2 regions of the Mesorhizobium sp. WSM4308 genome follow, and region 2 is predicted to be linked to the other one. Evidence: riboswitches for the same ligand, from Rfam matches in the RefSeq annotation. Region 2 holds a riboswitch; the other holds the start of a gene.
What was found. Region 2 has a riboswitch for thiamine pyrophosphate ahead of thiB (thiamine ABC transporter substrate binding subunit). Riboswitches for the same ligand answer to the same signal wherever they lie in the genome.

Region 1: linked by a shared signal. The riboswitch ahead of CK227_RS17965 (YkoF family thiamine/hydroxymethylpyrimidine-binding protein) and the one ahead of thiB (thiamine ABC transporter substrate binding subunit) in region 2 are both predicted to bind thiamine pyrophosphate.

Annotation. Positions count from the first base shown of each region.
Region 1 is NZ_NSFW01000009.1:61,634-77,460, reverse strand. It holds gene CK227_RS18015 (carbohydrate kinase family protein) at 1-583, opposite strand, end outside; gene CK227_RS18010 (ADP-ribosylglycohydrolase family protein) at 580-1,608, opposite strand; gene CK227_RS18005 (GntR family transcriptional regulator) at 1,612-2,337, opposite strand; gene CK227_RS17995 (DUF3309 family protein) at 2,796-2,960, opposite strand; gene CK227_RS17985 (isoprenylcysteine carboxylmethyltransferase family protein) at 3,515-4,210, opposite strand; gene CK227_RS17980 (ABC transporter substrate-binding protein) at 4,385-5,401, opposite strand; gene CK227_RS17975 (ABC transporter ATP-binding protein) at 5,394-6,161, opposite strand; gene CK227_RS17970 (ABC transporter permease) at 6,158-6,976, opposite strand; gene CK227_RS17965 (YkoF family thiamine/hydroxymethylpyrimidine-binding protein) at 7,020-7,628, opposite strand; TPP riboswitch at 7,619-7,732, opposite strand; gene CK227_RS17960 (hypothetical protein) at 7,727-8,020, shown strand; gene msrA (peptide-methionine (S)-S-oxide reductase MsrA) at 8,124-8,642, opposite strand; gene CK227_RS17950 (glycosyltransferase family 39 protein) at 8,817-10,364, opposite strand; gene CK227_RS17945 (hypothetical protein) at 10,562-11,269, shown strand; gene CK227_RS17940 (GNAT family N-acetyltransferase) at 11,365-11,835, opposite strand; gene CK227_RS17935 (hypothetical protein) at 12,669-12,905, shown strand; gene CK227_RS17930 (hypothetical protein) at 13,008-13,343, opposite strand; gene CK227_RS17925 (hypothetical protein) at 13,336-13,749, opposite strand; gene CK227_RS17920 (hypothetical protein) at 14,082-14,351, shown strand; gene CK227_RS17915 (hypothetical protein) at 14,465-14,770, shown strand; gene CK227_RS17910 (DUF3309 family protein) at 14,827-14,949, shown strand; gene CK227_RS17905 (hypothetical protein) at 15,021-15,326, shown strand; gene CK227_RS17900 (DoxX family protein) at 15,386-15,811, opposite strand.
Region 2 is NZ_NSFW01000003.1:323,341-339,167, reverse strand. It holds gene CK227_RS37795 (ABC-F family ATP-binding cassette domain-containing protein) at 1-1,289, opposite strand, end outside; gene CK227_RS07470 (thiamine diphosphokinase) at 1,291-1,935, opposite strand; TPP riboswitch at 2,024-2,138, shown strand; gene thiB (thiamine ABC transporter substrate binding subunit) at 2,182-3,180, shown strand; gene thiP (thiamine/thiamine pyrophosphate ABC transporter permease) at 3,427-5,043, shown strand; gene thiQ (thiamine ABC transporter ATP-binding protein) at 5,036-5,812, shown strand; gene CK227_RS07450 (M48 family metalloprotease) at 6,071-7,540, shown strand; gene CK227_RS07445 (RNA polymerase factor sigma-32) at 7,558-8,421, opposite strand; gene CK227_RS07440 (amino acid ABC transporter substrate-binding protein) at 8,746-9,519, shown strand; gene CK227_RS07435 (amino acid ABC transporter permease) at 9,657-10,337, shown strand; gene CK227_RS07430 (amino acid ABC transporter ATP-binding protein) at 10,334-11,107, shown strand; gene CK227_RS07425 (CarD family transcriptional regulator) at 11,186-11,767, opposite strand; gene fdxA (ferredoxin FdxA) at 12,138-12,476, opposite strand; gene CK227_RS07415 (RNA-binding S4 domain-containing protein) at 12,724-13,110, opposite strand; gene CK227_RS07410 (helicase-related protein) at 13,126-15,827, opposite strand, start outside.

The sequences.
Region 1 (15,827 bases), on a different contig from region 2:
CGGCCTCCGCCGCGTTGCAGCTGAGCCAGGTGGTGCGGGCAAGCACTCGCGACAGGATCCGGCGCGGAATGTCCGAAATGATCGGCGTCGGGTCAAAGACGAACGGCGTTTGCGCAGGAAGCGCCTCGATCCAGTCTGTGAGCGCGTCGCGGCTTCCCGCATAGCTCAGCGTATAGCCAGAGGTGAACACCCAATCGTCCGGCGCCACCGATACGGGCGCCATCATGTCGAGGGTGAGCACACTTTCTGCCCCCGGCCACGAGACGAAAGTGCGCTCGGCATCGCTCGAGATCATGGCGACGCAATTGCCGCTGTCCATCGCAAGCGATGGCGGCGTCAGTGTCTCGATGCCTTCTGCGGCGAAGGCGGCGCGCAGGAAATCGCCGTTCGGCCCGCTGCCGAGCTGGCCGCCGAACACCACTGTCATGCCGGTGCGGGAGGCCGCGACCATCATGTTGAAGCCGCCGCCGGCGACCTGGGCAAAGCTCGATGCCGTCTTCTCGGTACCCGGCGCGGGCAAGGCGTCGATGCGGTAGACATAGTCGACCACCGCGCTGCCGATATGGACGAGGCGCCCGCTCATTCGGCCGCGTCCTTGCCGAACCCGGTCTTGGCCACCCTTGCCGCCACGAGATCGGCGGCAAGCGCGCGCACCTCTGACATGTCGATGCCGACAAGCCTGGCAATATGCTGCTGCGGCAACAGTGAAAAGCCGGTGCAGGCGCCGGCCATACCGGCCGCGATGGCGCCGATCGTGTCGGTGTCGCCGCCGAGATTGGCGCTGATCACAGCCGCTTGCCAGGGATCGCCCCCGGCGACTTCCAGCACAGCGAAGGCGGCCGGAACCGATTCCTGGCTGGCAACGCCGGTGCCGACCAGGTCGGTGATCAGCCGGATCGCATCCCCCGCCACTTTGCCGCGCACCAGATCCTGCGCCCAGACGATACGCGAGGCGATGTCGCCGCCGGTCACCCAATGGCCAAGTGTCGCCCCTCGCCTCGCCGCCGCGACGGCACTGTCGGAGGCGGCGCGCCAGTCGCCGCCGGAAACGCCACGGCTGACGGCCGCCGCGACCGCTGCGGCCGAGGCTATGGCAATCGAGGTGTTGTGCGTGGCGCGGCAGGTCTCGGCCACCTTGGCGACGAACGCGTCGAGCGGCCCCAGCGGCATCATGATGCCGACAGGCGCGATGCGCATGGCAGCCCCATTGGTGTCGCCGGTGCGCCCCGCTTCCTCGGCCGGCACGCCCTTGTTGATGGCGTCGATGGCGCGCTTGGTCGACGGCCCCAGCAGATCGTAGCTGCCGCGCGCCTTGACCTCGCGCTCCCAGTCGAGCAGCGCGTTGACCCAGCGCGTGTGGTCGAAGCGCTCGCCTGAAACAACCAGGATGCGGCCGAGCAGCAGCGCCTGTTCGGTATCGTCGGTAATTGTGCCGGCCAATAATCCCTTCGACACGGGATGCTCGGCGAAGGGCGCGACGAAATCGTCGACACGGCCGTAGAGCTCGGCGATGCGCGCCGGCGACAGGAGCTGCGTCGGCATGCCGAGCGCGTCTCCCAGCGCCCCGCCGACAAGCGCGCCCATGGCGCGATCAAGCGTGTCCGGCATCGCTCAGAACCTCATATGCAGCGCGAAATGCGCCGGATTGAGCAGGCTGGTGACATATTCGATCGGCCGGTCGTCGGCCGCGCGCGTCAGCCGCCGCCCGCGCAGGAAGGGCGTGCCTTGCGGGCAACCCAGGATGGCCGCGTCCTCGGCGTTGAGCATCTCGATGCCGACCCATTCCTCGCCATGGTCGGGGATGAGGCCGGCGCCGCGCAGCGTCTGGTGCAGCGATCCTTCGCGCAGGCCGCGCAGCGGCACATCCTCAAGCTCCGGCGACAGCGGCAGGCGGCTGCGCTCGATGGAAATCGCGTGGCCATCGCTGGCATTGGTGCGCACACGGTCGACGGCGATGAAGAAGGGGCTTTCGATCTCCAGCAAGGCAGCGAGATCGGCGTCTTCGATGATCTCCAGCCGCAGCGTCCTCGTTTCGGCATTGGCGCCGGCATTGGCCAGCGCCCGCGACCAGCCGATCGCGTCGTCGACCGGCTTGCCGTCGAAGGTGACGAAGGAGCCGATGCCGACCTTGGTGGTGATCAGCCCACGGCTGGACAGTTCCTCGAGGCCCTTGCGGACCGTGTTGCGGCTGACGGAGAAGCGCTGGACGAGCTCGTTCTCGCTTTGCAGGCGGTCTCCGAAGCCGAGCACGCCGGAGCGGATTTCATGTTCCAGAACGGTCGCGATCTGCTCGGGCTTGCCCGTTCCGGGAGACAGTTGAACCATGCGCCGCTTCATATGCATACCTGTTCAATGAACCTGTATAGTCCTGTTCAATATATGGCTGTAAGCCTCCTGTCAATGCGATGCCGAGACCCCAGGCAGCGACTGGAAATTGCCTGTTTCGGACAATGGCGTCAGCAAGATCGCCAATGACGTGCCGAGCAAGGGCTCCGGCCAGCCTTCGTCGAGGCGTTGGTCAGACAGCTGGAAGCCCGGGTGGAACCATCAGCGACACCGACGGCACAAGCGTCTCCCCGGCAAAATGCCCGCTCCGGGATACCGGGGCGGGCCTTGGAGGAGGATGAAGGGGGGGACCCTCTCCTCTTGTTTCCACGGGGGGTGTGGACCGAAATCACCATACGCCAGTCCCGCGTGACGGCGGATCACAAGCCGGCTGGCTTGCATCACAATCCGGTGCGCCTCGGCCCCGACATGGTCACGGGATTGCGATCATCCCGGCGGCTTGTAAGCCGCTAGATGCGCCCTAGTACGACGAGGATGATGATGATCAGCAGCACAAGCCCGAGCCCGCCGCCGCCATAGTAGCCGGTTCCATAAAACGGCCCGCCGCCGAGCCCGCTAAAGCCGCCAAGCAGCGCGAGGACAAGAAGGATGATGAGTATTGTGCCTAAGGTCATGGTTCCCGCTCCCGTGGGCGCTGGTGCGCCGGTTTCGAACACCGTCACTTGCGGTGTTTCGAAAATGAGAACGTTCGAGCCGCCTTACCGTTCCGCCCCTAATGTTCGCCGGCGAAGGAAGGATCCGATACCCCGACAGATACGGGGTAGGAATTGACAGCGCCCGACACGCGGGAAGCCCGCCCGAGAGACGGGCTTCCGAACGGCCGGAGGTCAGACCGTCAAAAAGGTTCACGCCGATTGGGCACGTCGATTCCTGGCGCCCCTGGCTTCAGCGACGGGCGATCAAAAGGCAGAGCTGACGCAGGTCGCGATCATAGCTGCCCTCGCTGCTGAGCACGTCGACACAGCGCTTCTTCATGCGCGCCACCTGGCTGTTGGACATCTGGGCCACGACGCCCGGCAGGCTTGGATGATTGGGATTGCTCGCGTACGAGGGATTGCTCGAGCTGGACGGATTGCTTGGATTGGTTCCGCCACCAATGCCGACGCGCGGACCGGTATGGCGACCGACCGATCGCGGACCCCAGCCTCTTCAATCGACAATCCTGCCCTTAAAACAGGCGGTAGAACAGCCTGTAGCGCACACGTTCCATGTAAGCGCGATACTCCGGTTCGGCGGCCAAAAGGGCCTCCTCGCGCAGGATGCGATACAGCTGCATGTAGGTGATTACCGCATAGACAGCGAGGTTGTGGAAGGAAAAGGCCGACAGCAGATAAAGCACATGGCCGGCGAGGTAGCCGGCATAGATCGGGTGCCGCACAATCCGGTAGGCGCCGCCCGTCATCACGCCGCGATTGCCAGGCAGGATGGCAAAGGAACGGCCAAGCGATATCTTGCCCCAGATGACGAACAACAGCGCAACAAACTGCAGCGGCGCGGCGAAATAGACCGGAACAAGCGCTATGCCAGGCTGGAGGCTGATCAACGCGACACCGAAACTGGCGGTCACGGAGACGACGACCGTAAGCGGATTCCAGTCACGCGTCACCGGACGCCGCGACAGAAGCAGCCAGGTGAAAGTGAGGATCTCGGAAATCGCCACCAGCGCGGCGTTGATCCGGGTCGGGTCCTCCACGAGCTGGGACATGCCGCGATAGACGAACAGCCCCGCGCAGGCCAGGGCACAGAGGCGAAAAAAGCCTTCGCGCAGATCGACCAGTATGTCACGCTTTCGCGCCGCGGAGAAAAATCCGCCCTCATTATTATGCGAAAACGCTTCACTTTTTGACGTGAGCAACGCAAACACCCCGATGATCCCTCGAAGCGACCATTGCACGCAACCATTGCCGGGGGGTTAACCGGGACGATCGGATCGGCATCAAACGGGACAACTCCTGCGAAAGCATGCGGGTGCGGGACGCCCCCCGCATGCGAACCTAACGGAACAGGCCGTCCGATACCGGGTGATGCTTGTCCAGCCTCATCCCAAATTCAGATTTACGAAATACTTCGTGAAATCAGGGCGCTGCGTCAGGATCTTACCATCAGCGTCGCGCAAGATGCCCGCTTTGAAGAGATAGTCGCCGATGGCGTCCATCTTGGCCGGATCCATCGTGCCGATGGCGCCGTTCTTCGCGCGCAGATAATGCCCGTCGATCAGCGCCTTCAGCGACGCCTCGATCAACGCCGGACTGGTCAAGGCATCCTTGTTGGCGGCGATCAGCAGCGCTGCGGCTTCGGCTGGATGATCGATGGTGAACTGATAACCGCGCCGCGTTGCCTGAATAAAAGCCGACGCCAGTGCCGGGTTTGCTTTGAGATAGGCTTCGCTCGAGGAGATCAGCGTCGTATGCTCGTCGGGCACACCGTAGTTGGCATAGACGAAGCTGCGCTGCTTGATGCCTTTGAGTTCGGCCTCGACGCCCTCCCAGGTCGAGACTTCGAGCGTGAAGTCGACAGAGCCATTGGCCAGCGCTTCATAGGCGGAAGTGCCGAGCGTCACCCCTTCGAAATTGCCCTTGCCGCCGTCATGGCGGATGATGGTCGAGATCAGTGCGTTTTCCCAGGCGCTGCCGAAACCGCCATAGGTCAGGCCGTCAAGGTCCTTCGGACTTTTGATCTCGCTGCGCGCCGCATTGAAGACCACGCGGCCGGTTTCCGACTGCACCACGGCGTAGACGGCCTTCAAGTCGGCCCCGGCGGTCTTCTGGGTGAACAGGCTGATGGTGCCGTTGATGCCGAAATCGGCAACGCGGTTGGCGACGAGCGTGCCGGCGCCGGTATCACTGTAGGGCAAAATGTCGACCTCGAGGCCGGCCTCGCGGTAAAATCCCTTGTCGCGGGCGACGAACAGCCCGATGTGGTTGGTGTTGACAGTCCAGTCCAGCGCGACGGTGATTTTTTGCGTGGCGGCGAAGACACGGCTCGCTCCGGCGATCAGCGGAAGACCGCTGGCAAGGGTGAGCAGCAAAGCCTGCCGGCGTGTCAGATCAGTCATGGTCATGTCCTTTGGATGGTTGGGGGTTGAGCAAGATGTCGAGGATCTCGGCCTCGAGTGCGCCGGCCTGTTGCGCGGCGGCGCCGGTCGGATCGCGCGGACGCGGCAAGGGCACCGTGATCTCGCGCAGCACACGGGCCGGGCGCGCCGACAGCACATAGATGCGGTCGGACAGGAACACCGCCTCGCGCACATCATGGGTGATCAGCAGCGCCGTCCAACGATGGTGCCGCCACATCTGCTCGAGCCAGCGCTGCATGGCCGCGCGGGTCAGTGCGTCGAGCGCGCCAAACGGCTCGTCGAGCAAAAGCATGTCGCGCTCCTGCACCACGGTGCGCAAAAGCGCCGCGCGCTGGCGCATGCCGCCGGAAAGCTGTGCCGGAAAATGCCGCTCGAAGCCGGCAAGCCCGAACTCGGCAAGCAGCGGCGCGACCCGCGCCCGCGCCGCCTGGCGTCCGACGCCTTGCACTTCCAGCCCGAGTGTCGTGTTGTCGAGGATGCGCCGCCACGGCATCAGGGCGTCGCGCTGCGGCATGAATGCGAAATGCCGGCCATGGTCGTCGAGCGGCATGTCGTCGAACAACATCTCGCCTTCGCCATGCTCGGCACCCGTCAGAAGCTGGAACAGCGTCGACTTGCCGGCACCCGAAGGCCCAAGGATCGAGACGAATTCGCCGGCACCGACGCTGAGCGAAATGTCGGCGAGCACGTCGAGGCCGCCAAACGCCTTGCGCACATGCCGCAATTCGAGCCGGCTCATCGCCCCGGCCCCTTCCCTGCCGGCTGGCGGTCGATCCGTTCCCAGGGCATGGCGAGGCGCTGCAAGAGCGCCGTCAGCCCAAACAGGATCAGCGTGAGTGCGGCACTGACGCCGACCGCGGCCAGCACCAGATCGGGGCGGAAATTGTTCTTGGCGTTGAGCATGTAGATGCCTAGTCCCTTGGCCGCACCGGCATATTCGGCGAAGATGGCGCCGACCACGGCATAGGTGATGGATATCCGCAGGCCGGCGAAGAAATACGGCAGTGCCGAAGGCAGCCGCGCCAGCACGAAGACACGCCAGCACCCTGCCCCCATGGCGCGCAGCATCTGACCGATCTCCACCTCGGTCGCCTCGTAGCCCTGCACCAGAGCCACCAGCATCGGGAAGAAGGTGACCAGTGCCACCAGCATGATCTTCGGCGTCAAACCGAAGCCGAACCACAACACCACCAGCGGCGCGATGGCCACCAGCGGCAAGGTCTGGCTGACGATGAAGACAGGAAACAGCGCCCGCCGCAGCGGCTGGAAGAAGTCGACCAGCATAGACAGCGCGAAAGCGGCGCCGAGCGAGCAGGCAAAGCCCATCAGCGTGGCGCGGATGGTGGGAATGGCGTTGTCGATCAGCGCCTCGCGATTGAGCATTGCCTGTTCGAAGACGCGCGACGGCGCCGGCAGGATCGTCGGTTTGATGCCGGAATAATTTGCGTAGAGTTCCCAGGCCACGAGCAGCAACCCGACCGACATCACGGCCGGTGCTGCCTTGGCGAAGAGACCCGCGAGCTGCCGCGGGCGGCTTGACGACGATGAGACCAAGAGAGGATAACCTTGACGGCCGCGCGACGAAGGCGCGTTCTGTTCAGACAGCGGTGGGGCTGTTGGCGGAAACCGTGACGTCAAGGGTTACGTGGCCGGCGCCCGGCCCGAAGCGGCAGAAGGCTTCATTCAGCGCCGAAAAGATCGCGCCGGTATCGCCGCGCAGTTTGGTGCAGAAGTTCTTGGAGCGATCGTAGACGCCGGACTGTTTCAGGAAATCGATGCAGCCATAGATCTCATCCATGTGGTCGCCGGTGCCCATCACATAGAGCGAGAATTGCGCCGCCGCCGGCTGGCCGGTGGCAGCAGCATTGCGCACGGCGGTGATGGCGGCTTCCTTGCGCGGCCCGAGCGGCCCGACAGGCCCGCCAAACGCGTCGGAGCGGCAGATCGGATCGTCCGGCTCGCCGGGACAGCCGCGCGAAATGGCGGCCGACAGCACGCAATGCTTGCCGCTCCGCGCCGCCGCCACGAACAGGTCGCGCAGCGCCGGGAACAACACTTCGGGTGGCCCGACCAGCAAGGTCGAGATGTCGTCGGTCTCGATACGGAGCCTGTCCCGGTAGGGGTCGAGCGCGCCGAGCGCGCCCAAGATGACACCGACGAAATCGTCGGCCATGGGATAAAGGGAAATCTGTGCGCCTGAAAACATCGCCCGCCTCGCTCCGCTGGTATTACCCAGATCAGCTTCTAGGGTCTGTGGGCTTGCCGCCCCCGTCTCAGCCCCGACCGTACGGAGCACCCCTGTGGATGAGCGCGTTAAAGCACCATTCCAACGGAAGGGGAAGCCGTTTTTTCAGCGCACCGGGCCAAAAGCGTTGCACCAGCAACACCGCAAACGCCATGGATGGGTCCGGCGGCAGCGGCCGGTCAGTGACTGTAGACCCGAGCACGCCGGCTTCGCCCGATACGGTCGATCCGGCAATTACCAACAGCACGACCATCGCGCCGGGCGACATGAACTCCGATGCGGATCGCAATTGCCCGACCAATCCGCAAGGCGCGCAGTCCGATGCCAACGGCAACGCGACGGCCCCACCGTGAACGACAACAACTGCGGCAAGTAAGTGATTGCCCAAACTGAAAAAGCCGCCGGACATCCGGCGGCTTTTCGATATCATTCCCAACGATGCTTTTTGCCCAATCGTTAGGATGCGGCCTTCTCGCGAACCGGCAGCTTCCAGCCCGGCCTGACGAAGTGGCAGGTGTAGCCGTTTGGATATTTCTCCAGATAGTCCTGATGCTCGGGCTCGGCATCCCAGAAGGCACCGGCCGGCGCGACTTCCGTGACGACCTTGCCTGGCCACAGGCCGGAGGCATCGACATCGGCAATGGTATCTTCGGCGACGAGCTTCTGCTCGTCGCTCGTATAGTAGATCGCCGAACGGTAGCTCAACCCGACATCATTGCCCTGGCGGTTGCGCGTCGTCGGGTCGTGGATCTGGAAAAAGCGCTCCAGCAGCGTGCGATAGCTGATCACTGCCGGATCGAAATTGATCTCGATGGCTTCGGCATGGGTGCCGTGGTTGCGATAGGTGGCGTTGGCCACATCGCCGCCACTATAGCCGACGCGCGTGGAGATGACGCCGGGATAGCGCCGTATCAGATCCTGCATGCCCCAGAAACAGCCACCGGCAAGCACTGCGCGTTCGGTCGAAGTCGCCATGTCACGTCTCCTCAAAAAGCAATTCCAGCTCATGCGAGCGTTTCCCGCCCGGAATTGCGCAGACAAAATTGGATTTCCCAATAGATGGGCATTGTCGTCCGCTTCGTCCAGTCGCGTGGAAACAACGCGGCCATGAACGAACGATATCACGACGCGATCGGGGATCGAACCGTTTCAGTTGGGCAGATGCCGGGTCGGGCTGTCGACGGCAAGCTGCGGATAGAGCGTGCCCGGCGGAATGGCAGCAAAGCTGATTGCCAAAGGCGGCGCCGTGCGCGACCAATTGAAAAGAACGGTCTTGACCGGGAGGTTGCCCAGCCATGTCCGCAACTGCGGCGGCACGCCATGTCCTCGCCAAACCATCAGCATGCCGTGGTCGCGCAAGCGCTGCCTGGTGATCCAGGGCGCCAACCGGGTGTCAAGATCGGTGAAGATCGACGGCTTGTCATAGGCATTGAGGCCAGCCAGCAAGGCCACCTGGGTATCGCCGCCGACAATGTCGAGCCGGCCGGGCGCCGCCGCGTGCCAGACCGCCTCGGCCTCGTCCGCGATCGGCTCCGCCGGCCAGCAGACGGCATCCAAGCGCCCCCGCACATTGCAGCCCGTCCAGCGCAGCGCAGCATAGGCGCCCGACACGGTGACGATGCAGAGGAACGCGCAGATCGCCAGCCTTCGCATCTCGATGGCGCCGAGCCGGTGGCCGAGGAAGGCCAGCACCGTGACACCGACAAGATTGTACATCGGCGCGCCCCAGGACTCGCCGGTGCCAATGAACAACGAGGCCACCATGATCAGGGTCCCCGGGCCGAGCCCCATCCACACGAGATAGACCAGAATGCTGCGCTCGACGGGCACTTCGGGGGCGGGCGAGCGCCGCAGCAGGCCTGATATTGCCAGCACCAGAAGAAGGCCGGAGAGTCCGGCCATCTGGACACCTATGTAATAAAGGCGCGCCCGGTGTTCGGCCACCCATTGGTCGCGGGCGGCGAAATAGGTCAGCGGCAGGAAATCGATGCGGTAGAGCGCGATGGCCAGCGGTGTGGCAACGGCGAGAAAAACGGCAAGGCCGAGCCATGGCCAGGGCGTCGCCAGCCGGCTGCGCGCGCGTGCGTCGCGCAACAGCCAGAGCGCGCCGAAGGCAAGCAGCAGGCCGGTGGAGAACTTGGCATAGAGCCCGACGCCCGACACCAGTCCAAGCGCCAGCCACCAGCCCGGCCCGCCGCCACGGCCGGCGCGCCAGAGCAGCCAGCAGATGGCCGCCCAGAACGGCATCTGCGCGTAGTCATGATTGAATTGCGGGGTCGGCCAGCCGAAGAAATAGAGCGACGGCATCAAAAGCACGGCGGCCAGCGCACGGCTTTGCCCGAGCATGTCGCGGGCCAGCAGGTAGACCAGGACGAAGGTCGACGAGATCGTCAGCTGGGCAACCAGATATTGCGGCCAGCGGAACGATCCGGTCAGAAGATGGCTGGTTTCGAGCAGCCAGCCTGGAAGCTGTGGGTGCTTGTAGGTCAACAGCACCCATTCGCGGCCCCACATGAAACCTTCCACCACATCGCCGGGCGGGGCGGGATCGATCAGTGCCGGCGCCACCGTCCAGCACAGGATCTGCACCAGGCACAAAAGCGCCAGCAAATACCAGGGATGGCGGAGCAGGCCGGGCCATACCGATGACGAGTCGAGGCCGGCGGAAGTCAGCCCCGCCGGCGCCCAACCATCCATGGAGTCGTTTATTCCCACCATGCGGCGCTTAAATCACATCGTCCGGTTTGCCGAACAGTCCCCATAATCAAAGCTTACGAAAAAGTATACTTGCAAGCCATTGCAAAACCAAGATTGGGCAGGAATTTCGGCGCTCCGCTGCCCTCCCCCGGCAGAACACCCGCCCATTTGGTCCTGTCTGAACATCCCTGATATCGATGCGTCACCACCATGCCGTCATCCACCATCGCGCGCTCGACTTCTGGCTGGCACGTGCGGCTGTCCTCGTCATCATCTGTTTGCAGCTCCTGGTGATCAACGATCTTTCGTTCGGCCCGCGCTGGCTGGCGCCGGCGCTGGAGGCCGCCCTGCTCGTGCCCCTGTCCGTCGCCACCGCCTGGACACAGGTCGCCAGCCAGAAAGCGGTCGAGGAGGAGCACTGGTATCTGGTCGGCCGGTTTCGCGTCATCATCCGCAGGACGGCGCTGGTGATGACCGGCGTCGTCAGCGTCATGAATTGTGGTTCGCTGGTGTTCCTGGTGCGCGCCTTGCTGGCGGGCCATGCCGGCTCCAGCGGCCAGACGCTGCTGATCGACGCGCTCAACATCTGGGTCACCAACGTCATCGTCTTTGCCTTGTGGTTCTGGAGCACGGACCGCGGCGGGCCGCCGACATGCGGCCTCGTCAATCGCGCCCATTCCGACTTCCTGTTCCCGCAAATGACCTTGAACGACCGCGAGATCCGCGACTGGCTGCCGGGCTTCGTCGATTATTTCTTCCTCGCCTTCACCAATGCGACGGCATTTTCGCCGACCGACACCTTGCCGCTGTCGCAGCGCGCCAAGCTTTTGATGATGGCCGAGTCGATGATATCGCTACTGACGATCGCACTGGTCGCCGCCCGCGCAGTCAACATCCTCGCCTAGGCCCAGAAACGCGAAAATAGCCCGCCCGGCGAACCGGAGCGGGCTATCGGATGGTTTGCGCCCAAAGCTGGAGCGCGAGGTCGACGATCTCACCCTCAATCCGCGCCGAGATCGCGTTCGAAAACCACCTGGTCGCGCAGCGGAATGCCGTTCACAAGCAAGCCTTCGGGGTAACCGGTCGATGGCCCGAAGGCATCCTGCACGATGCGAGACATTCGAAAGCCCTGTCTTTGGTAAAATCGCAAATTGCCGATATCGGCCGCCGCGGTCGACACGATCAGGCGCCGGCCGTAACGCTCGCGGCAGCGGGTGACCGCCGCCGCGACAAGGGCACGCCCCAGCCCCTCGCTCTGTCTTGCCGGACGGACCGCCAGGCTCTTGAGCTCGAAGACACCGCCCTCGCCTGTCTCGATGAGCTGCACGTGGCCGATGATCCTGTTGCCCTCTCGCGCGACCAGCACCTCGCCCTCATCGATATAGCTGGAAACCTGCGTGGGGGAATCGTCGGCAAGGGCAAACAGCGGCAGCAGTATTTCGCGGTCCCCATCATATCGTTCAATCTGCATCCGTAACCCCGGGCTGGATCAACGCCGCCGCGAGTTCGGCAACCTTTCATCGGGATATAGCAGTGGCCGGGCGGGCGCCACAAACGCAAAAAGCCCGCCTCGGCGCGGGCCGAGGCGGGCATTGGCTCGATCGAGCCGTCAGGCGCGAATTCTCGGACGCACGGCAAGCCTTCGTAGGCAGGAATGAACGTGAAGATACTGGCCGTCGATCGCGCCCCGCCGCGTGCAATCCGTCACCCAAACCAGCCAAACGTAAGGCTAACCACCAAGACCGCGATGAGGATTGAGAGCGGCACCGCCATGAACAGCCCAGCCTCTAATAATCGGGTTTCCTTGTCACTGAACATTAGGCCCTGCCTCAACAAGCTTCGCTCAGATAGAAGCTGCGAAGCCTGTTTCCGTTCCGAATACCGGCGACATGCGATCGACGAGCGATTTGGCTCAACATGGTTGCCTGGAGATCGAAATCAGTTCGGTTTCCCCAATGATGCCGGCCATGTATTTTGCAATGATACGGGAGGCCAGCGCATCATTCGATTGGTGCCCCATTCCGCCCCGAAAAAGGCGTTTCGGAGCGATTTCAGCGGGAGCTAATTGAATCGCGGTTTTTCAAGGAGCGAGCAGCTGTCGAAAAACCCGCCGGCCGCAGCCAGCGCGCCTCGCCCTTCCTTCGTTCGCACGTTTCGCTGATAAGAGCAGGGGTGCAAATATCTTCACCAGTCGGCGCTGCCATCTCAAGGCCCTGCCGGTCAGGCCCAGTGGCCTTCCGCTGCCAGTCCCCACTAGCAACCAAGCCGCTGGGCCGCAGGCATGATTTGCGCCACATATGCGGCATGAAGGCGCTGAACAGAAGGTATTGCTCGATGCTCCGGACAGACAATGGCGCGGCACTGAGGCTTTCAGATTTTGCCGATCCCAACGATGCAGTAATTGCCGCAATCGAGCTCTATGGGCCGGAAGCGCAGACCGCAGCGGCCTACTGCGCCATGGAAGCACACTTCGCCGGGCGACTGGCCGATTTCCGCCTCTGGTGCGAGGTCTTTCGCGTCTTCAAAACCAGATTCCATTGAGAGGCACATATATCGGGCTGCGCAGCCATCAGCGCGTTCTCGCAGTGCAGCCTGCCTCATGAAGCAACCATCGGAAATGCGAAAGCCCGCTTCGGCGGCCTTTCAGTCTTCCGTCGCCGACTTGAACTTCTGCACGATCACCTCGAACAGAATATCCGAAAAGGCGTCCAGATGGTTGATGGCGGCATCGAAATCCCTGGGCAGCACCGACAGCACGATCTTCAGATACTGGTCGGGCTTGTCGGCCCGCACCTCGGCGATGACGCCGGCGCCATGCGCGCGGAAATCGGCCCGCAAGGCGGCGAGAAAGTCATCGCCCAGCGTCTTCTTCGTCCGCGTCGCGCGAGTCTTCGGCGCCAAGGCAGCCCTGGCGACGGGCTTGCGCCTTGCCGGCTTTGTCATGCGGCGCGCCGGCCCGGCGGCGGCTTCGTCAGCCATCGACTTGATCCATGGTGCTGGCTGCGTTTGCGCAAGCCGCCAAGCCGGTCTTCGGCACCGATCTGGCCGGGTTCCTCGCGCGGGATTTCCTTTTCGCCACCTTGGCCCTCTTCGCGCGCTTCGGCTTTGCGGTCGCGGCGGGTTCTGGCGCACTGGCGCGTTTTGCCACGCTGGCCTGCGCCCTGAGCCGCGCCAGGACGAGACCCATGGCGTGGCCGCCAATGCCGGCCTGGGAAAAACCAAAGCCACCTCCAGCATCCCGCACCATGCCAATCAGCACGCCCGATGCAACCGGCTCGACGCGCCCCAACCGCACCTTCGGCGGCGCGCCCTCGAACGCGCCGATGGCGCTGACGATTTCGCGACCGTCATCGTCGGTGATGATCGTGGCGTAGCGTTGGCTCATTGGATTTCCCGCAAAGGTCGCGCCCTACGGCCCGCCAGCATACAAAGTTGGCGGCCGGCGGCTGCCAAGGCGCCAGAAACACAAAACCCGCCTCGGCGGCGGGTCGTTGGCGCAAATCAGCACCATGGACAAATATGTAGCATGGCTGCCCTCACCCGGTCAAGGAAAAAATTCCTAGATCATGGAACCTCTCAAGCCTCCTTCTCGATCAAGCCCCGCGCCGTCGCCGAAACCCGAACCGGATAGCCGGCTTTTCATCAGCCGGCAGCTGTGGGACCATCAGAAGAAGCTCATGGAATGATTCGCGTCGTACGGCCTTGCAGGAGAGGGCGATGGACAGACCAGCCATGGCATCCGTCTTCAGGATGCGGCATGCTCCAGCCACGGTTTCCGGTGTGCGCAGCACCGGTCAGGGCCAGGCTGATCCGATCATCCGCGTGAACTCGCTTGGCGACGCGATCCGCTTCGTCGCCAACGCCTACCCCAACTACGACATCAGCGCCGTCGCCATCACCTGCGGCGATCCGTCGATCCCGCGCCTCGGCAGCCTGGACGTCAAGGCGGTGTGGCGCGAATATGGCGAGCGCCTGACGCAGGAATAGGCGCCTCGGACGCTTCACGTGGACACCTCAATGCAACACAAGCAATCAGGGTCGTTTTGCGGTGACATGAGAATTCGGTCTATAGTCAGCTATCGGGATCGGAGCGCGTTACCGTGGGAGATCAAAAAGGTCGCGAGCAGCGTTCGCCGCCGGCGGACAAGGAACTCTCCTATGAGCGCGATGGCAGGGATGCCTATGGCGAGAACAACAAGTCGAAGCGCAAGGCCATTCCGCTGTTCAAGGCGCGGTCCAATCGCCAGGGCCGCCATGGCGCCAAGATCGCCGTCGCCGGCATGACAGGCGAACTGCGCGACGCCGACGAAGCGAAACTTCAGGCGGCCGACTTTAAGGCATCGACGCCGTGGAAGACCAAGTCGCCGGACATTCCGCTGGGTGATTATCTGAAGCGGAAGGGCTAGCCGGTGCCCGCATCCGGCGGATTGGTATCCCCGGCGCCTTCACCATCATCACCGTCATGCTGGTCCTGGTCGGCGTGTTCCCGGTCTGGCCATGCTCGCGCGGCTGGGCCTGGCGGCCTACAGGGACAGCTGCGGCGATCCTGCTGCTGGTGGTCGTGCTGTTCTCCGACAGGATCTGACGCGTCCGCGCCTGGCTTCGGATCGGAAACGCCGCTGGTGCGTTTCCCCTTTGGTCAATGGAGGGAACCCCATGAACGTCGCCAATCTGCAACTCGAAGGCCTGCTGATGGCCGTCGCGTCGATCAACCACGTCCTGGTTCGCAAGGGGGTGCTGACATCGGAGGAGATCGACATCGCGCTGCGCAAGGCCGAGGCCAGTGAAACCGGCGAGGAGCGATCCAACGGCATGTCGGCGTCGAGCCGCGACGCCGTCAATTTTCCGATCCGGCTGCTGGAACTCGCCAACCAGTGCCAGCCGGAGGCCGACATGCCGTCCTTCTCGAAACTGGCCCGCATGGTCGGCCAGATGAAGGAGCCCTATAACGATCAGCTGTGAGGCCCGGGCAGTTCACCGTTTCACGCAAACGGCGAACTCCTCCGATCTTGTAGCTCGTCTCAAGCCTTGCCCGGCCAGCCAAGGTTCAGCGCCAGCGTCCGTCCCGGCCCGTGGACGGCGGCGAAGAGCAGGCCGGCGGCGAACGGGAAATGCGACATGAAGGCGCCGAACTCGGCCTGGTTCGAGGCCCAGTGCGACGGGCCGTGGAAGGCAAAGCCGAGGAAGGTGACATAGACTGCCGCGACCAGCGCCGCCGGGGTCAGGAGGGCGCCGGTCAGGAAGGCTATCACCAGCAGCGTCTCGAGGATCGCGGCGCACCACGCCAGAAACAGCGGAAACGGGAAGCCGGCGGCGGCGATGTAGCCGGCGGTGGCGCCCATGTCCATGAACTTGAAGACCACCCCCATCAGGAACATGGCGGCGAAGACCAGGCGGGCGATGAGAAGGGCCGCGGTCTGCCACGGCGATTGAGTGATGTCCGGCATTTTGTCTCTCCAGGGT
Region 2 (15,827 bases):
TCGTCGAGCACCAGGAGGTTCGCCGGCCGCGCCAGCACGCGCGCCAGGATCAGCCGCGCCCGCTCGCCGCCGGACAGTTCGCGCACCGGTGTGCGGGCCTGCTCCGGCTTGAACAGAAAATCCTTCATGTAGGAGACGACATGACGCTGCTCGCCATTGATGACCAGATTCTCGCCACGCCCGTCGGTGAGGTACTGCGCCAGCGTCTCCTGCGGATCGACCGCCTCGCGCTTCTGGTCGAGCGTGGCGATTTCCAGATTGGTGCCGAGCCGCACCGAGCCGGCATCCGGCGCCAATTCGCCGGTCAGCATCTTCAAAAGCGTCGTCTTGCCGGCGCCATTCGGTCCGACGAGGCCGATGCGGTCGCCGCGCTGGATGCGGGTCGAGAAGCCCTTGACCACGGTGAGGTCGCCAAAGCTCTTCTCGATGTTCTTCGCTTCGATCACCAGCTTGCCGGATTCGGCGGCGTCGCTCGCCACCATGGTCGCGGTACCTTCGGCGCCGCGATGGCCGCGAAAACGCTGACGCATGGTCTGCAGCTCGCCCAAGCGGCGCATGTTGCGCTTGCGCCGTGCGGTCACGCCATAGCGCAGCCAGTGCTCCTCGCGCACGATCTGGCGGCCAAGCTTGTGCTGCTCGCGCTCTTCCTCTTCCAGCACCTGGTCGCGCCATTCCTCGAAATGGCCAAAGCCCTTGTCCAGCCTGCGGGTCTGGCCACGGTCGAGCCAGACAGTGGCGCGCGACACGCGCTCGAGAAAACGGCGGTCGTGCGAGATGACGATGAGCGCCGAGGAGGTGCGCACGAGCTCTTCTTCCAGCCATTCGATGACCGACAGGTCAAGATGGTTGGTCGGCTCGTCAAGCAACAGAATATCAGGCTCCGGCGCCATGACACGGGCCAGGGCTGCGCGCCTGGCCTCGCCGCCTGAGAGATCGCTCGGCCGTTCCTCGCCGGTGAGACCAAGATGCTCCATCAGATAGGAGGCGCGGTAAGGATCGTCGGCTGGCCCAAGCCCCGCCTCGACATAGGCGCGCACGGTGGCGAAACCTTCCATGTCGGGCATCTGCGGCAGATAGCGGACGGTTGCCGAGGGCTGGCGGAACACCTCGCCATCCTGCGGCTCGATCAGGCCGGCGGCGATCTTGAGCAGCGTCGATTTGCCGGACCCGTTGCGGCCGACCAGCGCGATCTTGTCACCAGCCGAAGCGGTCAAGGCGGCGCCGTCGAGCAGCGGTGCGCCGCCAAAGGTCAGTTTTATCCCGTCGAGATTGAGAAGGGGCGGGGCCATGTCAGCTTTCAGGTAGTGGATAGGGATGAGCGAGCAGCAGCGCGCGGCCGTGGCCGAGCGCGATGTCGAGGCGGCCCTTGACCTCGTTGGAGATGGTCAGCGACGAACCGAAGGCCACTTCGACCTGGTCGAGCGGCCATTTGGCGCCCGTGACGGTCAGGCCGACAAGCTCGGAAAAGCCGAGGATCGAAAACAGCGTGCCGTCGGCATAGTCGAAGCCGGCCGTTCCCAACGCCAAGGGTACGCCTTCCTGGGCGCCGCTGGTCAACAGCACCTCCGTTCCGGCCTCGGCCAGGCGCAGGGCGAGCGCCAGATGCAGGAAAGCGTGGTCGGCGCGCTTGCCGCCGAACGCGCCCGCCAGCACCAGGCTGGTCGCGCCGCGCTCGAGTGCGGCCGCGATGGCCAGTTCGCCGTCGGTCTTGTCCTTCTCCGCCGGAAAGGTCCGGCGCGGCACGGCGGCGAGATCGTCAGGCAGGTCGGCCGGCACGGAATCGAAATCGCCCACCCACAATTCAGGCACAAGACCCAGAAGCCGCGCATGGCCGATGCCGGCGTCGGCGGCGATGACGCGCGAGCCTTCGACCTGGCGGTCGAGCCGGGGCGTGCGGATGAGATCGCCGCCAAGCAGAATGGTGAATGTGCTCATATCCGGTGGCCTGTACCAGCCCGGCAGCGGAAACGGAAGGCCGGCAAACTGCCACTTGCGCGGTTCCCCGGCCCGGCCTATGTGTCAAAACGCTCTAACGGGGTGCCGGACGCGATCTTCGCGGACCGGCTGAGAGGCAGTCTCGCCAACCCGCTGAACCTGATCCGGTTTGTACCGGCGGAGGGATTAGACGTTTCGGATAGTCCGACGCCTCAATTCCTTTCAATTCGAACGAAGGAGGCGCCGATGCGCACGCTTTTATACGCTCTTGTCTCGACCATGGTCGTGGCGCTGTCCGGGCCGGCCTTGGCCAAGGACAAGCTCACCGTCTACACCTATGAGAGCTTCACCGCCGACTGGGGTCCAGGCCCGGTGGTGAAGAAGGAATTCGAGGCCGAATGCGGCTGCGACGTCGAGTTCGTCTCGGTCGCCGATGGTGTGGCCCTGCTCAACCGCGTCAAGCTCGAAGGCGCGTCGACCAAGGCCGATATCGTGCTCGGCCTCGACACCAATCTCACCGCCGATGCCAAGGCCAGCGGGTTGTTTGCCCCGCATGGCGCGGTCTCCGATATCAACGTGCCGGGTGGCTGGAGCGACGATACTTTTGTTCCCTTCGACTACGGCTACTTCGCCGTCGTCTATGACACCGAAAAACTGAAAACGCCGCCGAAGAGCCTGAAGGAACTGGTCGAAGGCAGCGCCGACGACAAGATCGTCATCCAGGATCCGCGCACCTCGACGCCGGGTCTCGGCCTGCTGTTGTGGGTGAAGTCGGTCTATGGCGACAAGGCGCCGGAAGCCTGGGCCAAGCTCAAGACGAAGGTGCTGACCGTGACGCCGGGCTGGAGCGAGGCCTATGGCCTGTTCACCAAGGGCGAGGCGCCGATGGTGCTGTCCTACACGACCTCGCCGGCCTATCACATGGTCGCCGAGAACACGCAGCGCTACCAGGCCGCTTCCTTCGAGGAAGGCGAATATCTGCAGATCGAAGTCGCGGGCATCACCACGACCGGAGCCAAGAACCCGCTGGCTGCAAAATTCATCGCCTTCATGACCGGGCCGAAATTCCAGGATGCCATTCCCGAGACCAACTGGATGTTCCCGGCAGGCAAGACCGACAAACCGCTCAACCCGGCCTTCGACAAACTGGTCAAGCCGGCCAAGACCCTGCTGTTCAGCCCCGAGGAGGTTGCCGCCAACCGCAAGGCCTGGGTGGATGAATGGCTGGCGGTGATGAGCAAATAGTTTGGCCATATGATCGAAAGATGAGTGCTCTACGGCGCCCCCCCCTGTCCTGCCGGACATCTCCCCCACAAGGGGGGAGATCGAATGCTATCGGTGATTTCGCCAATCGCCGACGCTATAGGTATGAGCGAGGCGCTGAAACAGCCAATCTCCCCCCTTGTGGGGGAGATGTCCGGCAGGACAGAGGGGGGCGCCAAGGAACGCAACCTTCTATAAGTGTCGCTATGCGGAGACTGGCGGTCGATCGTGCAACGCGCTGATCCCCGCGCCAGCGCTGGCATCATTGCGCTCGGCGCGATCACGCTGCTGATCGGCGGCGCGTTTGCCGGGCTGCTTGTCGAAGGCGCTCACGATTTCTCGGGAGCCTGGGTGGCCTTCGATCCCTATCTGCTGCGCGTTGTGCGCTTCACGCTCTGGCAGGCCACCCTCTCGACCCTGCTTTCGGTTATCCCGGCGCTGGTGGTGGCGCGCGCCCTGTCGCGGCATCCGCGTTTCTTCGGCCGCGCCTTCATCCTGCAGCTCTTCGCCGTGCCTCTGGCGCTGCCGGCGATCGTCGCGGCGCTTGGCATACTGGCGCTGTACGGCCGTGCCGGCTATTTCGCCGGGCTGTTCAGCGCCGTCGGCGGCCAGGGTTGGCCAGGCATCTATGGCTTGTCCGGCATTCTCGTGGCCCACGTCTTCTTCAACCTGCCGTTGGCGACCCGGCTATTCCTCGAGGCGCTGCAGACCATTCCCGCCGACCAGTGGCGGCTGGCAAGCCAGCTCGGCATGGCGGCGCGGCCGGCCTTCCGGCTGATCGAATGGCCGACGCTGCGCGCCGCTCTGCCGGGTGTCGCCGGGCTGGTCTTCATGCTCTGCATCACCTCCTTCACCATCGTGCTGACGCTCGGCGGCGGCCCGGCCGCGACGACGCTGGAGGTCGGCATCTACCAGGCACTGCGCTTCGATTTCGACCCGGCGCGGGCGGTCGCCCTGACCTTGCTGCAGATCGCGCTGACCTTTGTCATGGTGCTGGCATTGACGCGGCTTGGCGCCAATGTCGTCGGCGACACCAACCTGCCGGTGGCGGCGCGCCGTTATCTCTCCGTCAATACGACGGAGGCGTCACTCAACGCCGTGCTCATCGTGCTGGCGCTGCTGTTCGTTGTCGGACCGATGGCCGCGACCGTCTCGGCAGGCTTGGGCGCCGATCTCGGCCGGCTCGCCGGCGAGGCCACAGTCCGGCAGGCGACGCTGACCAGTGCGGTGCTGGCTTTCCTGTCGGCGCTGCTTTCGGTGATGCTGTCGCTGGCGCTGACCATGGCGCGGCGGGCACTCGCGTTGAACCGCCGCGCCGGTCCACGAACACTGCTCGAACATGCCACGGATACCGGCGCCGGTTTTGTGCTGGTCGTGCCGCCGATCGTCATCGGAGCCGGCTGGTTCCTCCTGCTGCGCCATGCCGGCGATGTCTTTGCCATCGCCCCGGTCATGGTCGTCACCGTCAACGCGGTCATGGCTATGCCTTTCGCGCTGCGGGCCGTCCGTCCCGCCTATGACGCGGCGAGCGAGCGCCACGAACGGCTCTGCGCGCAGCTCGGCATTTCCGGGTGGGCGAGGCTGCGGCTGGTCGACTGGCCGTCATTGCGGCGGCCGCTCGCCACCGCCTTCGCCTTCGCCATGGCGCTGTCGCTCGGCGATCTCGGCGTCATCGCACTGTTCGGCAGTGATTCCGTGCAGACCTTGCCTTACCTTCTCCTGGCGCGCATGGGCAGCTACCGCACCGAGGACGCCGCCGGCCTGGCGCTGTTGCTTGGCCTCGTTTGCCTCGCCCTGGTGCTGGCGGCGGACTGGCTGGGACGAGACAAGGTCTGCAATGTCTGACGGGGCGATGAGAGGGAAGGGTGTTCCGGTGCGGCTGGACAAGGTCTCGTTCAGCTATGGCGAGGTGCCGCTCACCTTCGATGTCGCCTTCGCGGCGGCGGAAATCACCGCCATCATGGGGCCGAGCGGTTCGGGCAAGTCGACCCTGCTCAACCTCGTCGCCGGCTTCGAGACGCCGCGGTCAGGCCGTGTGCTGATCGGCGGTGTCGATGTCGGCGCCGATCCTCCGGCTGCGCGGCCGGTGTCGATGGTGTTTCAGGAAAACAACCTTTTTGCGCATCTCTCCGTCGAGCAGAATGTCGGGCTCGGCCGCTCGCCATCGCTGCGGCTGACCGAAGCCGATCGAACCGCCATTGCCGAGGCATTGGAACGCACAGGCCTTGGCGGCAAGGACAAGCGGCTGCCGCGCGAACTCTCCGGCGGCGAGCGCCAGCGGGTCGCCCTGGCGCGCGTGCTGGTGCGCGATCGCCCGGTGCTGCTGCTCGACGAGCCCTTCGCTTCGCTCGGGCCCGCCTTGCGTGACGATATGCTCGACCTGGTTGCCGGTGTGCATGCGGAGCGCTGCATGACGGTGCTGTTCGTCACGCACCAGCCACAGGACGCCCGCCGCATCGGCCAGAATGTGGTGTTTCTGGACGATGGCGCCGTTGCCGCCACCGGCAGCGCGGACGATTTCTTTGCCGGGGCTGGTCCGGAGGCGTTCCGGCGCTATATCGGTGCAGGTGCCGGCAATGCCGTATCACGAGATATTGCCCGGAAGCGGACATAATTTACGGTCAAACCGGTATCAGGCGAAGGGGCGCTTGCTTGCCATGGCAGAAGTAGTGTGGCTAGGTCCGCCCTACTGGTCCGGCACAGGCCGTGATTTGCCTACTGCATCCGCCGCGCGCCCCAGGGGACGCGCATCGGGTGCCGTAGAAATTTGTATTTGCGCATGACAGGTTCCGAAGATCGCTCCCGATTTTCTTGGTCATGCGCCGGGACCTGAAAGGAAGCCGCTCTGGCGATCGGCGTCGACAAGCTACGAATGAACCCGCTAGCGCGCTTTCTGGCGCTGGCCGGCTTTGCCGTGACGCTCGCAAGCTGCCAGATGTTCACGCCTCCGGAAGTCCAGGAATCCGGCTTCCAGCCGTCCGACAAGCCGATCACGGTCGACAATGTCAGTGCCAACAACAAGCTCGCCGAACTGGCCAAGGCGCAGCATCCGCGCATCCTGGCGACCTATGGCGGCGAATATTCCGATCCCAAGCTCGAGCGCATGGTCGCCAAGGTCGTCGGCAATCTGACCGTTGTGTCGGCGAACCCGACCCAGACCTACCGCATCACCATCCTCAATTCGCCCAACGTCAACGCCTTCGCGCTGCCGGGCGGCTATCTCTACATCACGCGCGGTCTGCTGGCGCTGGCCAATGATTCGTCCGAACTCGCCGCCGTCATCGCGCATGAGATGGGCCACGTCACCGCCAATCACGGCCTGCAGCGTCAGCAGCTGGAGGCCGAGGAAGGCCTGGCGACCAAAGTGGTTTCCGATGTGCTCGGCGACAGCCCGACCGCCAAGGCTGCCTTGATCCGCGGCAAGCTCCGGCTGGCGCAGTTCTCGCGCAACCAGGAGCTCGAGGCCGACGCCATCGGCATCAAGTCGATCGGCGAAGCCGGCTACGACCCCTATGCCGCCGGCCGCTTCCTGCAGTCGATGTCGGCCTATACCGATTTCCGTTCGATCAGCGGCGCCACCGACGCCAGCCTCGACTTCCTGGCGACGCACCCCAACACGCCGCAGCGCATCGACCTGGCGCAGCGCCATGCCCGCCAGTTCGGCGCGCCCGGCGTCGGCACCCGCGACCGCGATTCCTTCCTCGCCGGCATAGACGGCCTGCTCTATGGCGACACGCCGGAAGAAGGCTATGTGCGTGGCGAGACCTTCCTGCATCCGGGTCTCGGCGTGTCGTTCACGGTGCCGGACGGTTTCATCATCGACAATTCGGCGGCGGCGGTGACGGCGACCGGGCCGGGCGACATTGCGATCCGCTTCGACGGGGTTTCGATCGACAAGAACCGCGCCCTGACCGACTACATCAGAAGCGGCTGGGTGGCCGGTCTCGATGACAGCAGCGTCAAGCAGGAAACCATCAACGGCAACGAGGCCGCGACCGCGCATGCCAGTGCTGAAGGCTGGCAGTTCGACATCGCGGTGATCCGTGCCGGCGGCCAGGTCTACCGGTTGCTGACCGCGGCGCCCTCGGCCAGCACCTCGCTGGAGGCGGTGGCGCGTTCGGTCAGCGGGTCGTTCCGCATCCTGAGTGCCGCCGAAAAAGCGGCTCTGAAGCCGCTGCACATCCGCGTGCTCACCGTGCAGCCGGGGCAGACCATGGGATCGCTCGCCGCGCAGATGGTCGGCGTCGACCGCAAGCTCGATCTGTTCCGCGTGCTCAACGCGCTGTCGCCGGGGGCCGCGGTTTCGGCCGGCGACAAGGTCAAGATCGTCACCGACAAATAGGATCCCGCTGCGCGGAATCAGGCGGCTGTCGCCAGAAATTCCGGGTTCTGCTTCACCAGCGCCACTTTGAGCTTTTCCATGGCGCGGGCCTCGATCTGGCGGACGCGTTCCTTGGAAATACCGAGCGTCTCGCCGAGCGCCTCGAGCGTGGCGCCCTCGTCGTTCAGCCGGCGTTCCTCGATGATCCTGAGTTCACGGGCGTTCAGCGCGTGAAGCGCCTCCCGCAGCCAAAGCGAACGGCGCGCGACATCGATCTTGTCGCCGACGATCTCGTCGGGCAGCGGATCGTCGGAAACCAGGAAGTCCATCCGCTCGGTCGCGCCCGCATCGTCGGCAAGCGGCATGTTGAGTGAGGAGTCGGGCGCCGACAGCCGTGAATCCATCATCGCCACGTCAGCCTCGGAGACGCCAAGCGCAACCGACACTTCGCGGTAGAGCGTCGTGTTGGAAAGCGGCTCGGCGCCGTTCGCCAGCCGGGCGCGCAGGCGGCGCAGGTTGAAGAACAGGGCTTTCTGCGCGGAACTGGTGCCGCCGCGCACGATCGACCAGTTGCGCAGGATGTAGTCCTGCATCGAGGCCCGGATCCACCACGTCGCATAGGTGGAAAACCGCACCTCGCGCTCGGGCTCGAAGCGGGCGGCGGCCTCGAGCAGGCCAACATGGCCTTCCTGGATCAGGTCGCCGAGCGGCAGGCCGTAATGGCGGAATTTCGAGGCCATGGAAATGACCAGCCGCATATGGGCCACGGTGATGCTGTGCAGGGCGTTCTGGTCGTTGTCTTGCTTCCAGAGCAAGGCCAACCGATGTTCCTCGTCGCGTTCGAGATAGGGAGCCTTCATCGCCGCGCGGACCATGATCCGTCCTGCCGTATCTTCCATCATGAGGCGCTCCCTGCTCAGGCGATATACCCGATGTTACGAACTTGGCAGGGCACCGGTTGAAATCGCGGCGTCGCGCCCTAGAACAGCCAAAACTGCCATGCGCGAGAAAGGTTCCGCTGGCGCGGGCGGGCGAGTGATGCTGTCCGGGCGATTTCGACGCGGTCTCCGGGGACGTTCAGTCGCTGCACGGACTCGTATTTGGAGAATTTGGTTTCAGGATTTCTTTGTTTTTGAAATCAGGTTCCTTATTCTTTCGGCTCGCATCTGTCATTTTCCAACCCTCACAGCAGGCCAGACATCAGGCCAGGACGGGATCACAAAAATATGAAATGGCTCAAATCGCTTATCGTCGCCGGAACACTGCAGGCCCTGGCGGCCACATCAGGCCATGCCGGCGCCAATCTCGATCAGATCAAGCAGGTCGGCGTCATCAAGGTCGGCACGGAAGGCACCTACGCGCCCTTCACCTACCATGACGCGTCCGGCGCGCTGGTCGGCTTCGACGTCGAGATCGCCAAGGCGCTCGCCGACAAGCTCGGCGTCAAGGTCGAGTTCCTCGAGGGCAAATGGGACGGGCTGATCGCCGGTCTCGACGTCAAGCGCTACGACGCCGTCATCAACGAGGTCGGCATCACCGACGCCCGCAAGGCCAAGTATGATTTCTCCGATCCCTACATCGCCTCCAAGGCGGTGCTGATCGTGCGCGGCGACAACCCCGACATCAAGACTTTCGCCGATCTCAAGGGCAAGAAGTCGGCGCAGTCGCTGACTTCGAACTTCGGCAAGCTGGCCGAGGCGAACGGCGCCGAACTGGTCGGCACCGACGGCTTCGACCAGTCTATCCAGCTGCTTTTGACCGGCCGCGCCGACGCCACCATCAATGACAGCCTGTCGTTCCTCGACTTCAAGAAGCACAAGCCCGACGCCAATGTGAAGATCGCCGCGCAAGAGGAAAACGCCGACTATTCCGGCGTCATCGTGCGCAAGGGCGATCCGGAACTGGTTGCCGCCATCAACAAGGCGCTGGCCGATATCAAGGCCGACGGCACCTACAAGAAGATCGCCGACACCTATTTCGGCCAGGACGTCTCGAAGTAATTTCGAGTGAGGGCGAGTTGTCGCCCCTGTAATGCACCAGCGGCGGGCCGTCTTTGACGACTCGCCGCTTTTGTCTAGATATGGCTGACGCATTCGCGCTTCAATGAAGCCATCTCGACCATTCTGGAGGGTCTTTCGTGCCGCACTGGCTGCAACTGATGCTGGAGTCGCTGCCTTCGCTGCTCTGGGCCGCCCTGATTTTCACCGTGCCGCTGACGCTCTTGTCCTTCGTGCTGGGCCTGACCGTTGGCCTCGGGGCAGCCCTCGGCCGACTGTTCGGGCCGAAGCCGCTGGTCATGCTCGTGCGCTTCTATGTCTGGATCTTCCGCGGCACGCCGCTGCTGGTGCAGCTGTTCCTGATCTTCTACGGCCTGCCGTCGGTCGGCATCCTGCTCGATGCTTTTACCGCAGCGCTGATCGGCTTCACGCTGAATATCGGCGCCTACACGTCGGAAATCATCCGCGCGGCCATCGGCTCCGTGCCGAAGGGCCAGTGGGAAGCCGCCTATTCGATCGGCATGACCTGGAGCCAGGCGATGCGGCGCACCATACTGCCGCAAGCCGGCCGCGTCGCGGTGCCGCCGCTCTCCAACACCTTCATCTCGCTGGTCAAGGACACCTCGCTGGCCGCCGCCATCACCGTGCCCGAGATGTTCCAGGCGGCGCAGCGCATCGTCGCCACCACCTATGAGCCGCTGATCCTCTATGTCGAGGCGGCGATCCTCTATCTGGCGATGAGTTCCGTGCTGTCGGCCCTGCAGACGCGGCTGGAGGAACGGCTCAACCGCTATGGCGGCTTCCTGGAGGCGCGCGCATGATCGGCCTCACCAATATCGAAAAGCGCTTCGGCGACAATCTGGTGCTCAAGGGCGTGACGGTCGCGATCGCCGAAGGCAGTGTCACGGCACTGGTCGGCCCTTCGGGCGGGGGGAAGAGCACGCTGTTGCGCTGCATCAACCTCCTGGAGATCCCGACTTCGGGCACGGTGCGCATCGGCGACGAGACGCTCGAGTTTCGCCCGGGCATCAAGGTGCCGGCCGCCGATATCAGGCGGCTGCGCCTGCAGACCGGCATGGTGTTCCAGAATTTCCAGCTGTTCCCGCACCGCACCGCCATCGAGAACGTCATGGAGGGACTGGTGACCGTGCTGAAATGGTCGCCCGGGGAGGCGCGTGAGCGGGCGCTGGCCTTGCTGGAAAAGGTCGGGATGGCGCACAAGGCCGATGCGTGGCCAGCGACGCTGTCAGGCGGCCAGCAGCAGCGCGTGGCGATCGCCCGCGCCTTGGCGCCGTCGCCGAAGGTGCTGCTGTGCGACGAGCCGACTTCGGCGCTCGATCCGGAACTGGCGCAAGAGGTGGTCGACGTGCTCGGCAAGCTCGCCAGCGAAGGCACGACCATGGTGATGGCGACGCACGACCTGCGGCTTGCCTCCAAGATCGCCCAGGAAGCGGTGTTCCTCGATGCGGGCGTTATCGTCGAGCAGGGGCCGTCGGCCACATTGTTCGGCAATCCGGAGCGCGAACGGACCAAGCGCTTCATCGCGACGCTGAAGCAGGAGGCCGAGAAGGAAGGCGGCGGTCAGGTGTAGCCCCGACCCCTGCCTTGTCCGAGAAACAAAAAACCCGGCGCGAGGCCGGGTTTTTCGTGAACTTAAAGGCACAAGATCTCAGGCAGCTTCTTCCTGCTCGGCTTCCTCATTGTCGGCCTTGGCGCCGCGCTTAGGGCCCTTATTGAGGTTGACCTCGATCAGGCGCACGGCTTCGGTTTCCGACATGCGGTTGACGGCCGCGATCTCGCGGGCCATGCGGTCGAGTGCCGCCTCGTAAAGCTGACGCTCGGAATAGGACTGCTCCGGCTGGTTGTCGGCGCGGTAGAGGTCGCGCACGACTTCCGAGATGGAGATCAGGTCGCCAGAATTGATCTTGGCATCATATTCCTGGGCGCGGCGCGACCACATGGTGCGCTTGACGCGGGCGCGGCCCTGCACGACCTTCAACGCGCGCTCGACATAATCCTCTTCCGACAGCTTGCGCATGCCAATGGAGGTCGCCTTGGCGACCGGCACCTTCAGGCGCATCTTGTCCTTTTGGAAGTCGATGACGAACAGTTCCAGCTTATGGCCGGCCACTTCCTGCTCGTCGATCGACACGATCTGGCCAACGCCATGCGCCGGATAGACGATGTACTCGCCGGTCTTGAAACCGTGACGCGCACCAGTGGACTTCTTCTGCGGGGTGATCGTTGCCATTACGCCCTGAACTCCTTGTTATGGGCCGGCGGCGGTGCCGGCTGAACTCGTGCGACCGGAGAACCCGATCGTTAGCCGCACAACAGATGAACCCACCGGAAAGGTCGGGACCGGCAAACCGCACGAACTGCGACCGCCTGACCCCAGATCGCTCTGGTCCGGACTGGGATTTTCACCTTTCAGTGATTTGGGGCGTCTGCGCCATAAATCGACGTTGTGTCACCGGCATGTTTCGCTGATGTAGCACAAAAAGTCGGAAGAATCAAGGTTTTGCTGCGTAAGCGAAGGCCACAACCAATCGCCGCCTGTCAAGGCGGTTAATCCGATCTGCCTGTTACCCTGCGTCATACAAGCCTTTACGGCCGCATTGTCAATCGCCTTCGCCGGGCTCGGCGGAGAAGTATTTCTCGAACTTGCCGGCCTCGCCGTCGAAGGTCTTGGCGTCTGCCGGCGGCTCCTTCTTGGCGGTGATGTTGGGCCATTTCTCGGCATATTCGGTGTTGATCTGCAGCCATTTGTCGAGACCTGGCTCGGTGTCGGGCTTGATCGCGTCGGCCGGGCATTCGGGCTCGCAGACGCCGCAGTCGATGCACTCGTCGGGATGGATGACGAGCATGTTCTCGCCTTCATAGAAACAGTCGACCGGACAGACCTCGATGCAGTCCATATATTTGCACTTGATGCAATTGTCGGTCACGACATAGGTCATCGGTCGGCTCCGGGACGTCCCAGCTTAATGGGCCAGTTTCTTGGGCTTTTTCCGTGAGGTAACGCCTTTGCCTCTCGCTTGCAAGGGTTGCCATGCGCGGCCGCCCCGGCGTTTGCGGAATGGAATTCCAGGCGGCAGGCGCGGCAAGGGCGGCTGATGTCCCGGGAGCATCTTGTTTGCCGGGTTCCGTTCTGCCCTGCGTCCGCCATTGCCCCGGGATCGCGGCCCGCGATCTGGCCGGCCAGCTTCAATCTTCGCCAAGCAGGCGGTCGGTCTGGCGGCGCTCTCTCTTGGTCGGGCGGCCGCTGCCGGCCTCGCGCAGCGCCGGCATGGCGTCGGGAAGCGCCTCGCCCTTCGGTGTCGGCGGCGGCGACATATCCTCATAGAGGGTGCGGGCTTCCTCCGCGGGGCCGCGCCGGACACCAGCGCCAAGCACCTTCCAGACGAAAATGCGCCGGTCGAGCGTGATGGTCAGCACATCGCCCGGCTTGACCAGATCGGAGGCCTGCGCTGCTTTGTCGCGATTGATGCGCACGCGCCCGGCGACGACGAGCTTCGCCGCGAGCGAGCGCGATTTCACCGCGCGCGAGAAGAACAGCCATTTGTCGATGCGCTGGCGGCCTTCGGCAACCATCGGACCCTACCGAGCCTACTTCTTCAACTGGTCGCGCAAGGCGGCGAGCTTGGCGAACGGCGAATCCGGATCGAAGCGCATCGGACGTTCCTCGCGCGGCTTCGGCTGGAAAGCAGGCTTTGCGCCCCCCTTGCCGCGATCGGGACCGCCCTTGCCCTCGGGCCGGCCACCCTTCCAGTCGGGTCGGCCTTCGCGACGCTCGCCCTGCGGGCGGCCGTCACGGCGCTGTTCGCCTTCACCCTGTGGTTTGGGCTTGAACTTCGAACGGTCGAAGCGCGGCTTGCCGGCGCCATCGCGACGCCCCTCATGAGCGGGACGTTCGCCGGGCGCGCCGGTGGTTTGAGCAGCGACGGCCTCGGCCGGCGCATTGCCACGGCCGCGCGCTTGTCCGTTGCGCTGGCGGTTGTTGCGGCCTTCGTGATGGCGGGGGCGCTGTTCGAAACGGCCCTGGCGCCACAGCAGGATCGGCTTGGGCACTTCGGCTTCGGCGATGGGCTCGCTGGTCTCACCCTCCCCTTCGTGGGGAGGGTCGGCGCGCGGCGCCGGGGTGGGGGGAGCGGCGGTGCCGTCGGCACTGCCTGAATCGTTGGCTTCATCGCCACCACGTGCATCGTCGGCGCTGTCACCCCCACCCGCGTCGCTTCGCGCCGCGACCCCCCCCATCGAGGGGGAGGTAAGGGCGCTATCGCTTTCGGCGACAGCAACGTCAGCAACGGCTTCCGCCACGAGCGGAACTTCTTGCGCGGCTTCTGCCGGAGCTTCTTCCGCGGCAGGCTCTGCCCTCGTTTCCGCGACGACCTCGGCCGGCGCTTCGACGGCGGCCTCGGCGGCTGCCGGCTCCGAACCCTCGACCGCCGCCTCCGCGGCCGCGGCCGTAGCGGCGGCTTCGGCTGCCTTGGCCTGCTCGGCGCGCGCGGCTTCTTCCGCCGCAAGTTTCGCGGCGGCAGCTTCCCGCGCGGCGGTGTCCTGCGCCTCGAGCCGTGCTTTGACCTCCGCCGCCGGCTTCGGCTCGGCGCGGTAGCCGAGGCCCTTGAGGATCTCTTCCATGTCGTCGGCGGTGGCACCGAGGATCGACATCATCGGCGGCGTCACCATGAAGGAATGGCCGTCATAGGCGCCGTCCGGGCGCTGGCCGAGGCCGGGCTTCCAGTTGGTTGCCGGACGGATGAGGTCCGCCAGCCGCTCCAATATGTCGACGCGCACGGCGCGGCGGCCGAGATTGCGATAGCCGGCCAGCTTGTAGAAAGCCTTGTCGAAGGCAGGATCGATGACCACGGAGGTGCGGCCGGACGCCAGCGCGTGGACGACGTCGCCGAAACCAGGCTTGTCCTTGCCGTCGTTCTTCAGCGCCCACAGCAAGGTCACCAGCCCGGCGGGGGCCGGCTTGATCAGTGCCGGCACGAAGACATGGTAGGCGCCGAAGCGCACACCGAGCCGGCGAAGGGCCGCGCGACCCTCCTGGTCGAGCGACTTCATCTCCTCGGCGATATCGCGGCGGTTGATGAGGCCGAAATTCTCGACCAGCTGGAAAGCGATGCCTCGGCCGATGCCGGAAATCTGCTCGGCGTTCTTCAGGTCGACCAGTGGCTTCAGCAGCGTTTCGATCTGGAAGTTGACGAAGCGTTCGGCGCGCGCGGCGACCTTGTCGCGTGCCGGACCGGTCAGCTGTTCGTCGGCCAGCAGCACGAGGCGCGGCTTCAGCGCGTCTTCGCCGGAAACCAGCGTGCCGATCGGCGCGCCGATCCAGCGCAGCGTGCCGTCCGAGCCAAGCGCCAGGTCGCCATTGGCGCAGGCGCCGAAGCGTTCGGCGCGCGCCTCGAACTCGGCGGCCAGCGCCTTTTGCGCGGCCGTGCGCACGGCCTTGGCGTCTTCGCCGCCGGCGGTCTGGTCGGCGGTGAAGCGGAACCCTTGCAACTCGCCGACATGGTGGCCTTCGACAAGGACGGTTCCGGTAGGACTGATTTCGGCTTCAGGCATGGTATTTTCTCTAAGGCGCCGCATGAGGACGGAAGTCCTGCGGTCTACGAAGCGTTTCGTCAACCGCTCATGCAGCGCATCCGACAATCTGTCTTCGATTTCGCGCGTCTTTTCCTGCCAGTGTGCCTGATCGGCCAGCCAGCCGGGCCGGTTCGACACGAATGTCCAGGTGCGGATCTGGGCAATACGGTGCGACAGCGTGTCGATGTCGCCCTCGGTGGTGTCGGCGCGGCGCACCTGCTCGGCCATGTAGTTCTCGTCGACATGGCCATGACGGGCAAGGTCCATGTAGATGGAGGCGATCAGGTCGGCGTGCTGGGCAGGCGCGATCTTCCTGTAGTCGGGCAGTGCGCAGGCTTCCCACAGCAGCGCGACGCGCTTTGCATCGGTGGCGAGCGCGCGGATGTCATCGTCGCGGGAGAGATATTCGAGCGCCTGTGCGTCGACCGCCGGCAGGGCGCGCGTCAAGCCCTCGACCGGGGCGTTGGTCTCGATCGAGCGCTTGAGCGTATCGAGGCTGCCGAAGTCGAAATGCGCGGTGCGCCACTGCAGCACCTTCACCGGATCGAAGTCGTGGCCCTCGATCTTCTTGACCAGCTCTTCGTCGAGCGGGTCGACCTGGCCAGTGACGCCGAACGTGCCGTCGCGCAGATGCCGGCCGGCGCGGCCGGCGATCTGGCCAAGCTCGGCCGCCGTCAAGTTGCGGTACTGGTAGCCGTCGAATTTACGGTTCTGGGCGA